Methyloterricola oryzae: one gene and its partner. The protein of the gene in region 2 interacts with the protein of the main gene of each other region in a pairwise test. Links are inferred from orthologs where the notes say so. Each region holds a gene or a part of one and is shown on either strand. Other genes may lie near its edges.

Region 1 (6,031 bases), 230 kb from region 2 along the record:
CTCCAGCATGGGTGAAATCGCGGCCCGCCAGGCCATCGAGGCCGCTGGACTGCAGCCCCAAGACGTGGATCTCATCATCCTGGCCACCAGTTCGCCCGATCGGGTGTTTCCCAGCACCGCTTGTTTGCTGCAGCAACGCCTCGGCATCCGGCAGTGTGCCGCCTTCGACATCCAGGCGGCGTGTTCCGGCTTTATTTTCGCCCTGAGCATCGCCGATCAATACATCCGTACGGGGTTCGCCAAACGTGCCTTGGTGGTGGGCAGCGAGATCAATTCGCGCCTGGTGGACTGGAGCGACCGCGCCACCTGCATCCTGTTCGGCGACGGCGCCGGCGCGGTGGTGCTGGAGGGCTCGGATGAACCGGGCATTCTCAGCACCCATATCTGTTCCGATGGCCAGTACCAGGACCTGCTCTACCTGCCCAACTGGGGGTTGGAGGGGGATGAAGGCGAGCGATTCATCAAGATGCAGGGCAACGAGGTTTTCAAGATCGCCGTCAATACCCTCGGCCGCATCGTCGACGAGACCCTGGATGCCAACGGTCTCACCAAAGCCGATGTGGACTGGCTGGTGCCCCATCAGGCAAATATCCGCATCATCGCCGCCACGGCCAAGAAACTGCGCATGTCCATGGAGCAGGTGGTGGTGACCATCGAGGATCAAGGCAACACATCGTCCGCTTCGGTCCCCCTGGCCTTGAATGAGGCCGTGCGCGACGGCCGCATCCAGCGCGGACACAATGTTCTGGTGGAAGCATTTGGCGGCGGTTTCGCGTGGGGTTCCGCCCTGATCCGCTTCTGAAGGGAGAAAAACAATGACAACAGTGCTAGACAACGGCCTGGCCTTCCTGTTTCCGGGGCAGGGTTCCCAAAGCGTGGGCATGCTCAAGGAACTGGCGGCCGAGCACCCGGAAGTGCAGGCGACTTTTGCCGAGGCTTCGCAGGTGCTGGGGATCGACCTCTGGAAAATGACCAGTGAAGGCCCGGCGGAACAACTCAATCTCACCGAGAACACCCAGCCCGCCATGCTGGCGGCGGGGGTTGCGGCCTGGCGGGTGTGGCGAAAATGCTCACCGGTGCTGCCCGGGTGGATGGCCGGCCACAGCCTGGGCGAATACACGGCCCTGGTGTGCGCCGAATCCATCGAGTTCGCCGCCGCCATCGGCCTGGTGCGTGAGCGCGCCCGACTGATGCAGTCGGCCGTTCCGGCCGGGGTAGGCGCCATGGCGGCCATCCTGGGCCTGGACGATCCGCAAGTGGTCGGGCTGTGCAGCCAGATATCGTCCGACGCGGAGCTGGTTGCGCCGGCCAACTTCAATTCGCCTGGCCAGATCGTGGTGGCGGGGCATGCTGCCGCGGTGAACCGCCTGATCGAAGCCGCCAAGGAGCAAGGCGCCAAGCGCGCGGTCTTGTTGCCGGTGAGCGTGCCCTCGCACTGTCCTCTGATGGAGGAAGCGTCCGAACGTTTCCGTGCGGCGCTGGAGGCGGTGGCGGTCGAGACCCCCAAGATTCCGGTCGTGCACAATGTGGACGTGGTCAGCCATGCCGCCCCGGAGGTGATCCGAGCAGTGCTGGCGAAACAGTTGTGTGGCTCCGTGCGTTGGTCCGATTCGGTTCGATTCATGCATGAGCAGGGCGCTCACCGTTTCGTGGAATGCGGGCCTGGCAAAGTGCTGATGGGACTGGGCAAGCGCATCGTGGAGGGGCCGCGCTTCGAGGCGCTGTTCAGCCCCGATTCCCTGGCTAAATCCGTGGAGCTTGTGAAATGAGTGCTCAAGTAGCAATAGTGACCGGCGCCAGCCGGGGTATCGGTCGGGCCATCGCCATGCGCCTGGCGGCCGATGGACATACGGTGGTGGGCACGGCGACCACGCAGGGTGGCGCCGATAGCATCTCGGAGGCGTTGGCCAATGCCGGCCTGAAAGGCAAGGGCATGGTGCTGGACGTGGCCGACAGCGAGGCCGTGGAGGCCTTCGTCAAGGCGGTGTCAGAGGAATTCGGGGCTCCCACCATCCTGGTCAACAACGCCGGCATTACCCGGGACAACCTGATGATGCGGATGAAGGACGAGGAGTGGGATGCCATCATCCAGACCAATCTCACCTCGGTCTACCGCATGAGCAAGGCCTGTCTGCGTGGCATGGTCAAGGCCCGCCATGGGCGCATCGTCAGTATCACCTCGGTGGTCGGCGCCATGGGCAACGCGGGTCAGGCCAACTATGCGGCGGCCAAGGCTGGCGTCATCGGTTTTACCAAGTCGCTGGCGCGTGAATTGGGCTCCCGCAATGTCACGGTCAACGCCGTGGCGCCGGGGTTCATCGATACCGACATGACCCGTTCGTTGCCGGAGGAGCACAAGAAGGCCCTGCTTTCGTCCATTCCGCTGGCGCGCCTGGGTGAGTCGGAGGAAATTGCCGCGGCTGTCGCTTTTCTGTGCTCCGATCAGGCGGGCTACATCACCGGGGAGACCCTGCACGTCAACGGCGGCATGTATATGGCCTAGACGGTCAAGTGTCGGGGATGAGTGGCAATTTGTGCAAAACGTTCACTATCATCCTCGATCGTGCTATTGTTACGCCGCTTTTGGGGAGCCCGGACCCGATGGGCGGAAATACAAGAATTAAATGGCCGGTTTCGCGCAAAGTTTGTTTTGACCGGATTTCAAATTACAATTTCCCAAACGCTAAATTCAAGAGAAACATCGAGGATATAAGACAATGAGTGACGTTGCAGAGCGTGTTAAAAAGATCGTAGCCGAGCAGTTGGGCGTGAAAGAGGAAGTCTCCAACGAGGCTTCTTTCGTCGACGATCTCGGAGCCGATTCCTTGGACACGGTTGAACTCGTGATGGCTCTGGAGGAAGAATTCGAATGCGAAATCCCGGACGAGGATGCCGAGAAGATCACCACCGTCCAGCAGGCGATCGATTACATCGAATCCCACCTTTGATTTCGCGGCTGACGCCCCATGGGGACGCAGGTCCCCGTGGGGCGTTGTTTTTTGCAGCCGTGGTTTTTCCTTCCTGAGGAATTTCGTTGAACAAGAGACGTGTTGTAGTGACCGGTATGGGGATGGTATGCCCGGTCGGGTTGAACGTGGCGGAGTCCTGGGAGAATGTGCTCAATGGCAAGAGCGGTATAGGACCCATCGAACATTTTGATGTCAGCGATTTTTCCACCCGCTTCGGCGGTTCGGTGAGAAACTTTGACGTGATGGCCTATATCCCGGACAAGGACGCCAAGAAGATGGATACCTTCATCCATTACGGAATGGCAGCCGGTAGTCAGGCCTTCGATGACGCCGGCCTTGAGGTGACAGAAGCCAATGCGGATCGCATCGGCGTGGTGATCGGCTCGGGCATCGGTGGTATCACCGGCATCGAGAACGGGCACAGTGCCTTCCTCAAGGGCGGGCCGCGCAAGATCTCGCCGTTCTTCGTTCCCAGCAACATCATCAACATGATCTCGGGGAATTTGTCCATCAAGTATGGGCTGAAGGGGCCGAACTTCGCTATTGTCACGGCCTGCGCCACAGCGACCCATTCCATCGGCGACGCTTTTCGCCTCATCAGCTACGGTGATGCCGACGTTATGGTGGCGGGTGGCGCGGAGATGGCCACGTCTCCGACGGCCCTTGGCGGATTCGCCTCGGCGCGCGCCCTCTCGCGCCGCAATGATGATCCCCAGAAAGCCAGCCGGCCCTGGGATCGGAACCGTGACGGTTTCGTGCTCAGCGACGGCGCGGGCGTGCTGGTGCTGGAAGAACTGGAACACGCTACCCGGCGCGGTGCCCGCATCTATGCCGAGCTCATCGGTTACGGACTGAGCGGTGATGCCTACCACATGACGCAGCCCCCGGAGAGTGGCGAGGGTGCCGCGCGCTGCATGCGCCACGCCCTGCGGGATGCGGGTCTGAACGGCGATCAGCTGGATTACATCAACGCGCACGGCACGTCCACACCCGCTGGTGATTTGGCGGAAACCAAGGCGATCAAGGCGGTTTTGGGCGAAGCGGCATACCACACGCCGGTGAGTTCCACCAAGTCCATGACGGGTCACATGCTGGGCGCCGCTGGCGGCGTGGAAGCCATATTTTCCGTGCTGGCCCTGCGCGACCAGGTGATTCCCGCGACTATCAACCTGGACGACCAGGATCCGGAGTGTGATCTGGATTATGTGCCGCATACGGCCCGCCAGGCCAAACTGGACGTGGTGATGTCCAATTCGTTCGGCTTTGGCGGCACCAACGGTACCCTGATCTTCCGCCGTTTCGCCTGATCCGGCGGAGTTCCACCCGGAGCCGTTCGAGGCTCCGGGCCTTCATGCCTCAAGGCATGGAAAGCTTATCGTGCGCCCGCGCCTCCCGCGAGCGCTCAGCGTTCAAGCGAAGTTGTGTGAACCATCCTGCGGCGGCAAGCGATGCGCTCTAGCGAGACAGCCCTGATCAATGGCTCGGAAGCTGTTTCAGTCGATCTGACTGACCGCGGATTCCAGTACGGCGACGGGGTGTTCACGACTTTGCGCATCGCCGGCCGGCGTCCCCTGCTGCTACCGCTGCATCTGGACCGTTTGGCGTCCGATGCCGAGCGCCTCAGAATTCCCTTTCCCGGAAACACGGTTCTTGCGGCCGAAAGTAAGCTGTTGGCCGAGGCCAACGGCGATGGGGTGCTCAAGATCATGCTGACGCGTGGCAGCGGCGGCCGCGGTTACCGTATCCCGGCCGAGGCGCATGCTACCCGCGTCCTGCGCTGGCACGCCTTACCCGACTATCCGGAAGACGCCGCCGTGCTTGGCATCCGGGCGCGATTCTGCAGCGCCACCCTCGGCATCAATCCCGCGCTGGCAGGCATCAAGCACCTCAACCGTTTGGAGCAGGTGCTTGCCAGGATGGAATGGGACGAGGAGGATATCCGTGAAGGCCTGCTATGCGACAGCGAAGGCTTCGTGGTCGAGGGCGTCATGAGCAACCTGTTTCTGCGCATGGGCGGAAGGCTGTTGACGCCCAAGCTCGACCGTTGCGGCGTGCGTGGCGTGATGCGCACCCATGTGTTGCGGCTGGCTGCGGCGGAGGGGCTGATCGTGGACGAGGGGCGATTCAGGCCTGAGTCGATTTTGGCGGCGGATGAACTGTTCCTCACCAACAGCGTCATCGGCCTTTGGCCGATCCGCGAACTGGACGGTCGTGCATTTGCCGTGGGCCGGCTCACGCGCTGGATGGCTGCCCGAATCGCGGATACCCTGCTGGAGGAAGCGACGTGTCCCGCCTGATCGGTCTTGTCTTTATCTCGGCCAGCTTCCTAATTGGCTGGTTGTGGATGGACTACCGTGATTACCCGGACACGCTGTTGGGAAACGCTTCCCCGGTGGTGTTCGAGGTCGGCAAAGGGCAGGGGTACAGTGCGGTCGCCGATCAGTTGGCAGGCCTGGGCCTGGTGCGCAAACCGCGCTGGTTCCGCTATTACCTGGTGTCTTCCGGTGCGGCGGCACGGATCAAGTACGGTGAGTATGAGGTCCCGCCCGCGATCACTGTCCGAGATCTGGTGTCCATGCTGGTTGCCGGCAAGGTCCGCCAGCATGCGGTGACCTTCGTCGAAGGCTGGCGTTTCCGGCAGATGCGCGAACGGCTGCAGCAGGAGCCGGGTCTCGAACAGCAATTAGCCGGCAAATCGGACGCTGAGGTCATGACCCTGCTGGGGGCGCCCGGCCAGCACCCGGAGGGTCTGTTCTACCCCGACACCTATTTCTATACCAAGGGCATGTCGGACCTGGCCATCCTGGGGCGCGCCTATCGCAGAATGCAAACGGTGTTGGACGAGGAATGGCGGGGCCGAGCCGAGGGTTTGCCCTGGCTGACGCCTTACCAGGCCTTGATCATGGCATCCATCGTCGAGAAGGAGACAGGACGTCCCGAGGAACGGGCGCGCATTGCAGGGGTGTTCACGCGCAGGCTGGCTCAGGGCATGCTCTTGCAGACCGACCCAACCGTCATCTACGGGATGGGGGACAGTTTCATGGGCGACATCCGGCGCGCAG
Region 2 (6,059 bases):
ACCGGGCAATAGCCCGTGCGCGCAGGCGTGCGGGCGTCGCCGGCTCGTCTCCTTGATGCTAGAATGGCGCGTTAATTGTTTGTCGTTTTCTAGCGAGGTTTTCTCTCCATCATGGCTGGTCATAGCAAGTGGGCCAATATTCAGCATCGCAAGGGGGCCCAGGATGCTCGCAGGGGTAAGCTGTTCACCAAACTGATACGGGAAATCACCGTGTCGGCCCGCGCCGGGGGCGGCGATCCCGGGAATAATCCGCGTCTACGCGCCGTCATCGACAAGGCGCTGACCGCGAACATGTCCAAGGACACCATCGAGCGGGCGGTCAAGAAAGGCACCGGCGCCGGCGAGGGCGACAACTTCGAGGAGGTCCGCTACGAGGGCTATGGCCCGGGCGGCACGGCCGTCATGGTGGATTGCCTCACCGACAACCGAAATCGCACCGTGTCGGAAGTGCGCCACGCCTTCAGCAAATCGGGTGGAAACCTGGGCACGGACGGCTCCGTGGCTTATTTGTTCAGCAAGGTGGGTGTATTGAGCTTTCCGGCTGGGAGCGACGAAGACAAAGCCATGGAACTCGCATTGGAGGCGGGCGCCGACGACGTGGTCGCCAACGATGACGGTTCCTTTGACGTCCTGACCACGCCGGAGCAGTTCGAGGCGGTACGCGATGCCTTGAGCGCAGGCGGCCTGGCGGCGGAGAACGCCGAGGTCACCATGCGCGCCAGCACCAGCAGCCAGCTCAGCCAGGAGGACGCGGAGAAGATGATCCGCCTGCTGGAGCGGCTGGAAGATCTCGACGACGTGCAGAACGTGTATTCCAACGCTGATATCAGCGAAGAAATCCTCGAAAAGATTGCCTGACAGGCGAGGTGCCTTGACACGCATTTTAGGGATCGATCCAGGCTCCCGGGCCACCGGTTATGGCGTGATCGACGAGCGCGCCAATGGGGCGGTGCTGGTGGCCTGCGGCTGCATCCGGACGGACACGGAAACGTTCCCGGACCGTCTCAAGCAGATTTACGACGGCGTGTTTCGCGTCGTTCAGGACTATGCGCCGCATGAACTGGCGATCGAGCAGGTGTTCATGCACAAGAACGCCGATTCCGCACTCAAATTGGGACAGGCCCGCGGTTCGGCCATCTGCGGCGCCCTGGCGGGCGGCCTGCCGGTCTTCGAATATGCCGCGCGTCAGGTGAAGCAGGCGCTGGTGGGCAAGGGCAGTGCCGACAAGGTGCAGGTCCAGCACATGGTCAGGATCCTGCTCAACATGTCGGGGGCTCTCCAGGCTGACGCCGCGGATGCTTTGGGCGTGGCCCTGTGCCACCTGCATACGCAGCAAACCTTGCGACGCATTCAGGGCGCAGGCCGCAGCGCCGCGGGAGGCAGGCTGTGATCGGCTTTCTGCGCGGGACGCTGGCCTCCAAGCATGCGCCGTCTCTGGTGATCGACGTCGGGGGCGTGGGCTACGAGCTGGACGCGCCCATGTCCACGTTTTTCAAACTGCCGGCGGTCGGCGAGACCGTCATGCTGCACACCCATCTGCAGGTGCGCGAAGACGCGCACACCTTGTTCGGTTTCTTCTCCGAGTCTGAAAGGGCCCTGTTCCGCAGCCTGATCCGGGTGAGCGGGGTCGGCGCGAAGCTGGCTCTGGCGATCCTTTCGGGCATCAGCGTGGACGAGTTCCAGCGTTGCGTCCAGGCGGCTGATACTTCGGTACTGGTGCGCCTGCCGGGGATCGGCAAGAAGACCGCCGAGCGCCTCATCATCGAGATGCGTGACCGCTTGCCCGACCTGGGAGTCGCACCGGCCGTTCCTGGTGGCATCGGCGTGCCCGGCGAGGCGTCGGCGGTGCAGGAAGCGGTCGGCGCACTGGTTGCGCTGGGCTTCAAGCCCCAGGAGGCGGGCGCCATGGTGCGCAAGCTTCCGAGCGAGGGCCGCACGGCCGAAGACCTGATCCGCCAGGCCCTGCAAGGCGCGGCGAAGTAGGCCATGATGGATTCCATGTCACAGGAAGAGCGTCTGGTGAGTCCTCGCGGCGGCGTTGAGGACGTCATCGACCGCGCCGTGCGGCCGCGCTTGCTGCAGGACTACGTGGGCCAGAAGGCCATGCGCGAGCAGATGGGGATCTTCATCCAGGCGGCCCGCACGCGTCAGGAGGCCTTGGATCATGTACTGATCTTCGGTCCGCCGGGTCTGGGCAAGACCACCCTGGCCAACATCATCGCCAACGAGATGGGTGTGAAGATTCGCCAGACCTCCGGGCCCGTCATGGAAAAGGCCGGCGATCTGGCTGCCATACTCACCAACCTGGAGCCGCGCGACGTTCTGTTCATCGATGAGATCCACCGGCTGAGCCCCGCCGTGGAGGAAGTCCTGTATCCGGCCATGGAGGACTACCAGATCGATATCATGATCGGCGAGGGGCCGGCGGCGCGCTCCATCAAACTGGACCTCCCCCCGTTCACCCTGGTGGGCGCGACCACTCGCGCCGGCCTGCTCACTTCGCCCCTGCGCGACCGCTTCGGCATCGTCCATCGCCTGGAGTTCTACACCGTCGAGGAATTGACCCAGATCGTCAGCCGCTCGGCCAGCCTCCTCGGCGTTGCCATGAGTCCGGAAGGCGCGGGTGAGATTGCCCGCCGCGCGCGGGGCACGCCACGCATTGCCAATCGCCTGCTGCGGCGCGTGCGCGATTTCGCCGAGGTCAAGGCGGACGGCGCGGTGACGCGTGATCTGGCGGCCCAGGCCCTGGAGATGCTGAAGGTGGATCGGGTTGGATTCGATCCCTTGGACCGCAAGTTTTTACGCACCTTGATCGACATGTTCGACGGCGGCCCGGTCGGCCTGGACAATTTGGCGGCGGCCATCAGCGAGGAGCGCGGCACCATCGAGGATGTGCTCGAGCCTTATCTGATCCAGCAGGGTTTCATCATGCGCACGCCACGGGGCCGGGTCGCGACACGCACCGCCTATTTGCACTTCGGCCTGGAGCCGCCCCGGCCTGAACCCCGCAACGAAGACTTGTTCTGAACATGGAACCCGCGGAAACAGGCTTTTTCTGGCCGGTGCGCGTCTATTACGAGGACACCGACGCCGGTGGCGTGGTGTACTACGCCAATTACCTGAAATTCTTCGAGCGCGCGCGCACCGAGCGGCTGCGGGCCATGGGGTTCGAACAGGACACGCTGCGAGCGGAACACGGCGTGCTGTTCGCGGTGAGGTCGGTCCAGGCCGAGTACCTGAAACCGGCCCGCTTCAACGACAAACTCCAAGTTACCGCCGAAATTTCCGAGTTGAAACGCGCCAGCCTGAGCTTTACCCAGGAGATTCGGCGGGAAGGACCCGCCGGAGACCTTTTGTGCCAGGCGAGCATCCGCATCGTCTGTCTGACCGCGGACATGCTGCGGCCCACCGCCATCCCCGATTTTCTTTTGCAACGGATCAAAGATGAATTCTGACCTGTCGATATTCACCCTGATCAAGGAAGCCAGCGCGGTCGTGCAGATCGTGATGTTCATGCTGATGCTGGCGTCGGTGGTCTCCTGGACCTATATCTTCTCAAAGTTCAAGGAATTGCGGCGCGCCGAGCAGACCTCGGACGAGTTCGAGGAACGCTTCTGGTCGGGTATCGACCTGGCCGATCTGTATCGTCAACTGGCCAGCGAGGACTATGACAGCGAGGGCATGGAGAACATTTTCCTGGTGGGCTTCAAGGAGTTCGCGCGATTGCGGCAGCAGCCGGGCATCACTCCCGATGCGGTGGTGGAAGGCGCTCAGCGCGGCATGCGGGTGGCGCTATCGCGCGAGTTGGACCGGCTCGACGAGCGCCTGCCTTTCCTGGCCACGGTGGGTTCGACCAGCCCTTATGTGGGCCTGTTCGGCACCGTTTGGGGCATCATGAATTCCTTCCGCTCTCTGGGCAGCGTCAAGCAGGCGACCTTGGCGATGGTGGCGCCGGGAATCTCCGAGGCTCTGGTGGCCACGGCCATGGGCTTGTTCGCCGCCATTCCGGCGGTCATGGCGTACAACCGCTTTTCCACCCACATCGGGCGTCTGGCCAATCGCTATGAGGCCTTCACCGAGGAATTCCTGAGCCTGCTGCATCGTCAGGCGCACGCCAAATGAACGTGCAATCCGGCGGCGGCCGCGGGAGCCGCAGAAAGCCCATGGCGGAGATCAACGTCGTTCCTTACATCGACGTTTCCCTCGTGCTGCTTATCATCTTCATGATCACGGCGCCTTTGTTGCAAACCGGCGTGGACGTGGACCTTCCGCAAGCGGAAGCCAAGACCGTGGACCCCGCTCAGGATCCGCCGGTGGTGGTGAGCATCAATGCGGAAGGCCAGTTGTTCGTGGATGCCGGCGCCCAGGATGACGTGGCGGTCGACACCGACGAACTGCCCGGACGGGTGATGGCGGCGCTGCAGGACAAGCCCAACCGGCCCGTGCTGATCCGCGGCGACAAGTCGGTGGATTACGGCCGCGTCGTGACCGTCATGGCAAGGCTCAAACAGGCCGGCGTTCCCACCGTAGGCTTGATGACCAGTCCCGTCACAGAATGATCGCAACCCGGATGCGCGGTAATCGGGGGCCTTTGGCGCTCTCGCTGATCCTGCACGCCATTCTGTTCCTGCTGTTTGCCATCAACTTCGATTCGGTCAAGCCCCCGGAACTCCCCCCGCAGCCAGAGATCATCGAGGCGGTGATCATGGACGAGGCGCAGATCCAGGCGGCGATGCAAGCGCTTGGCAGGCCCGAGAGCAAGGAGCCCGAGGCCGAAGCGCCAAGGGAGAAGGCTGAGGAATCGACTGCAAAATCGGTGCAGGAGCAGCTTGCTCAGGCTGAAGAAGCCGAGCGGCAGCGGCGCCAGCGGCAAGAAAAGGCCGCCGAGGAGCGCCGAAAGCAAGAGGATGCCCGGCGCAAGGCGGAAGAGAGGGAGAAGAAAGAGGAAGTGGAGCGCAAGGCGGAAGCCGAAGAGCGCAAGCAGGCGGAAGATAAACGTTTGGCGGCGGAAGCCGCGCGCAAGCACGCGGAGGAGGAAGCGCGCAAGCGCGCCGAGCAGCAGGAAGCGGATAAGCGCCGCGTGGCCGAAGAAAAGCGCCGGGAAGAAGCAGAAGGTCAGCGTCGTGCGCAACAAAAGGCGGAAGCCGAGTCCAAACGCCGCGCGGAGCAGGAGGCCCAGAAGAAGGCAGAGGCCGAGTCCAAACGCAGCCTGGAACAGGAGGCTCAGAAGAAGGCCGAGGCTGAGGCCAAAAGACAGGCCGATCAGGCAGAGAGGCGCAAAGCCGAAGCCGAGGCGAAGCGGCAAGCCGAACTGGCAGAGCAAAAAAGAGCCGCGGAAACCAAACGCCTTGCGGAGCTGGAAGCGAAGCGTCAGGCGGAGCTCGAGGCGGAGAAGAAAGCGCAGCTGGAGGCCAAGCATCAGGCCGAGGTCGAGGCGAAGCGGAAGTCCGAGTTGGAGGCGCGCAAGCGGGAAGAGTCCGAGGCCCAGCGCCAAGTGGAGGCGCGCAAGAAGGCCGAGGCGGAACAGAAGCGGCAGGCGGAACTGACGGAGCAAAAGAAGGCGGCTGATGCCGAGGCTAGGCGGCGTGCCGAAGCGGAGGCGAAGAAACAGGCGGAAGCCAAGCGCGCTGCTGAGGCAGATGCCAAGAAGCAGGCTGAGGCCGACGCCAAGCGCAAGGCGGAAGCCGAGGCCAGGCGACAATCGGAGCTGGCGGAGCAGAAAAAGGCCGCAGAGGCCAAGCGAGCCGCTGAACAGGAAGCGAAGCGCCAGGCAGAGAGCGAGGCCCGCAAGAAGGCCGAAGCAGACGCCAAGGCGCAAGCCGAGCGCGAGGCCCGGCAGCGTGCCGCTCAGGAGGCGGCCGCCCGTCAGAAAGCTGAAGCCGAAGCCAAGCGGCAGGCGGAGTTGGCCGCACAGAAAAAGGCCGAGGCTGAAGCCAAGAAGAAGGCCGATGCGGAAGCCAAGCGCGCGGCGGAGTTGGAAGCACGACGCCAGGCAGAAGCCGAGCTCAAGAAACAGGCCGAGGCCGAGGCGGCAGCCCGCAAGCGCGCAGAGGCTGAGA

Evidence for each region.
Region 1: the proteins of ybgC (region 2) and acpP interact in binary tests that used the Escherichia coli proteins (3 or more experiments, as listed by UniProt). The link is inferred for Methyloterricola oryzae from one-to-one orthologs.

The regions. Positions count from the first base shown.
Region 1 is NZ_JYNS01000002.1:314,380-320,410, forward strand. What follows is about bases 1,615-4,332. They hold acpP (acyl carrier protein), read left to right. Parts: upstream 1,615-2,717; coding sequence 2,718-2,948; downstream 2,949-4,332. Other genes in these bases: fabD (ACP S-malonyltransferase), read left to right, coding at 1,615-1,769; fabG (3-oxoacyl-ACP reductase FabG), read left to right, coding at 1,766-2,503; fabF (beta-ketoacyl-ACP synthase II), read left to right, coding at 3,035-4,276. Also shown: EK23_RS05195 (beta-ketoacyl-ACP synthase III), read left to right, coding at 1-802; more of fabD, read left to right, coding at 816-1,614; pabC (aminodeoxychorismate lyase), read left to right, coding at 4,418-5,266; endolytic transglycosylase MltG, read left to right, coding at 5,254-6,031. UniProt on the Escherichia coli protein: Carrier of the growing fatty acid chain in fatty acid biosynthesis.
Region 2 is NZ_JYNS01000002.1:82,945-89,003, forward strand. The notes cover bases 1,997-4,742. They hold ybgC (tol-pal system-associated acyl-CoA thioesterase), read left to right. Parts: upstream 1,997-3,029; coding sequence 3,030-3,455; downstream 3,456-4,742. Other genes in these bases: ruvB (Holliday junction branch migration DNA helicase RuvB), read left to right, coding at 1,999-3,027; tolQ (protein TolQ), read left to right, coding at 3,445-4,122; tolR (protein TolR), read left to right, coding at 4,119-4,559; tolA (cell envelope integrity protein TolA), read left to right, coding at 4,556-4,742. Outside these bases: EK23_RS04235 (YebC/PmpR family DNA-binding transcriptional regulator), read left to right, coding at 112-858; crossover junction endodeoxyribonuclease RuvC, read left to right, coding at 872-1,390; Holliday junction branch migration protein RuvA, read left to right, coding at 1,387-1,983; more of tolA, read left to right, coding at 4,743-6,059.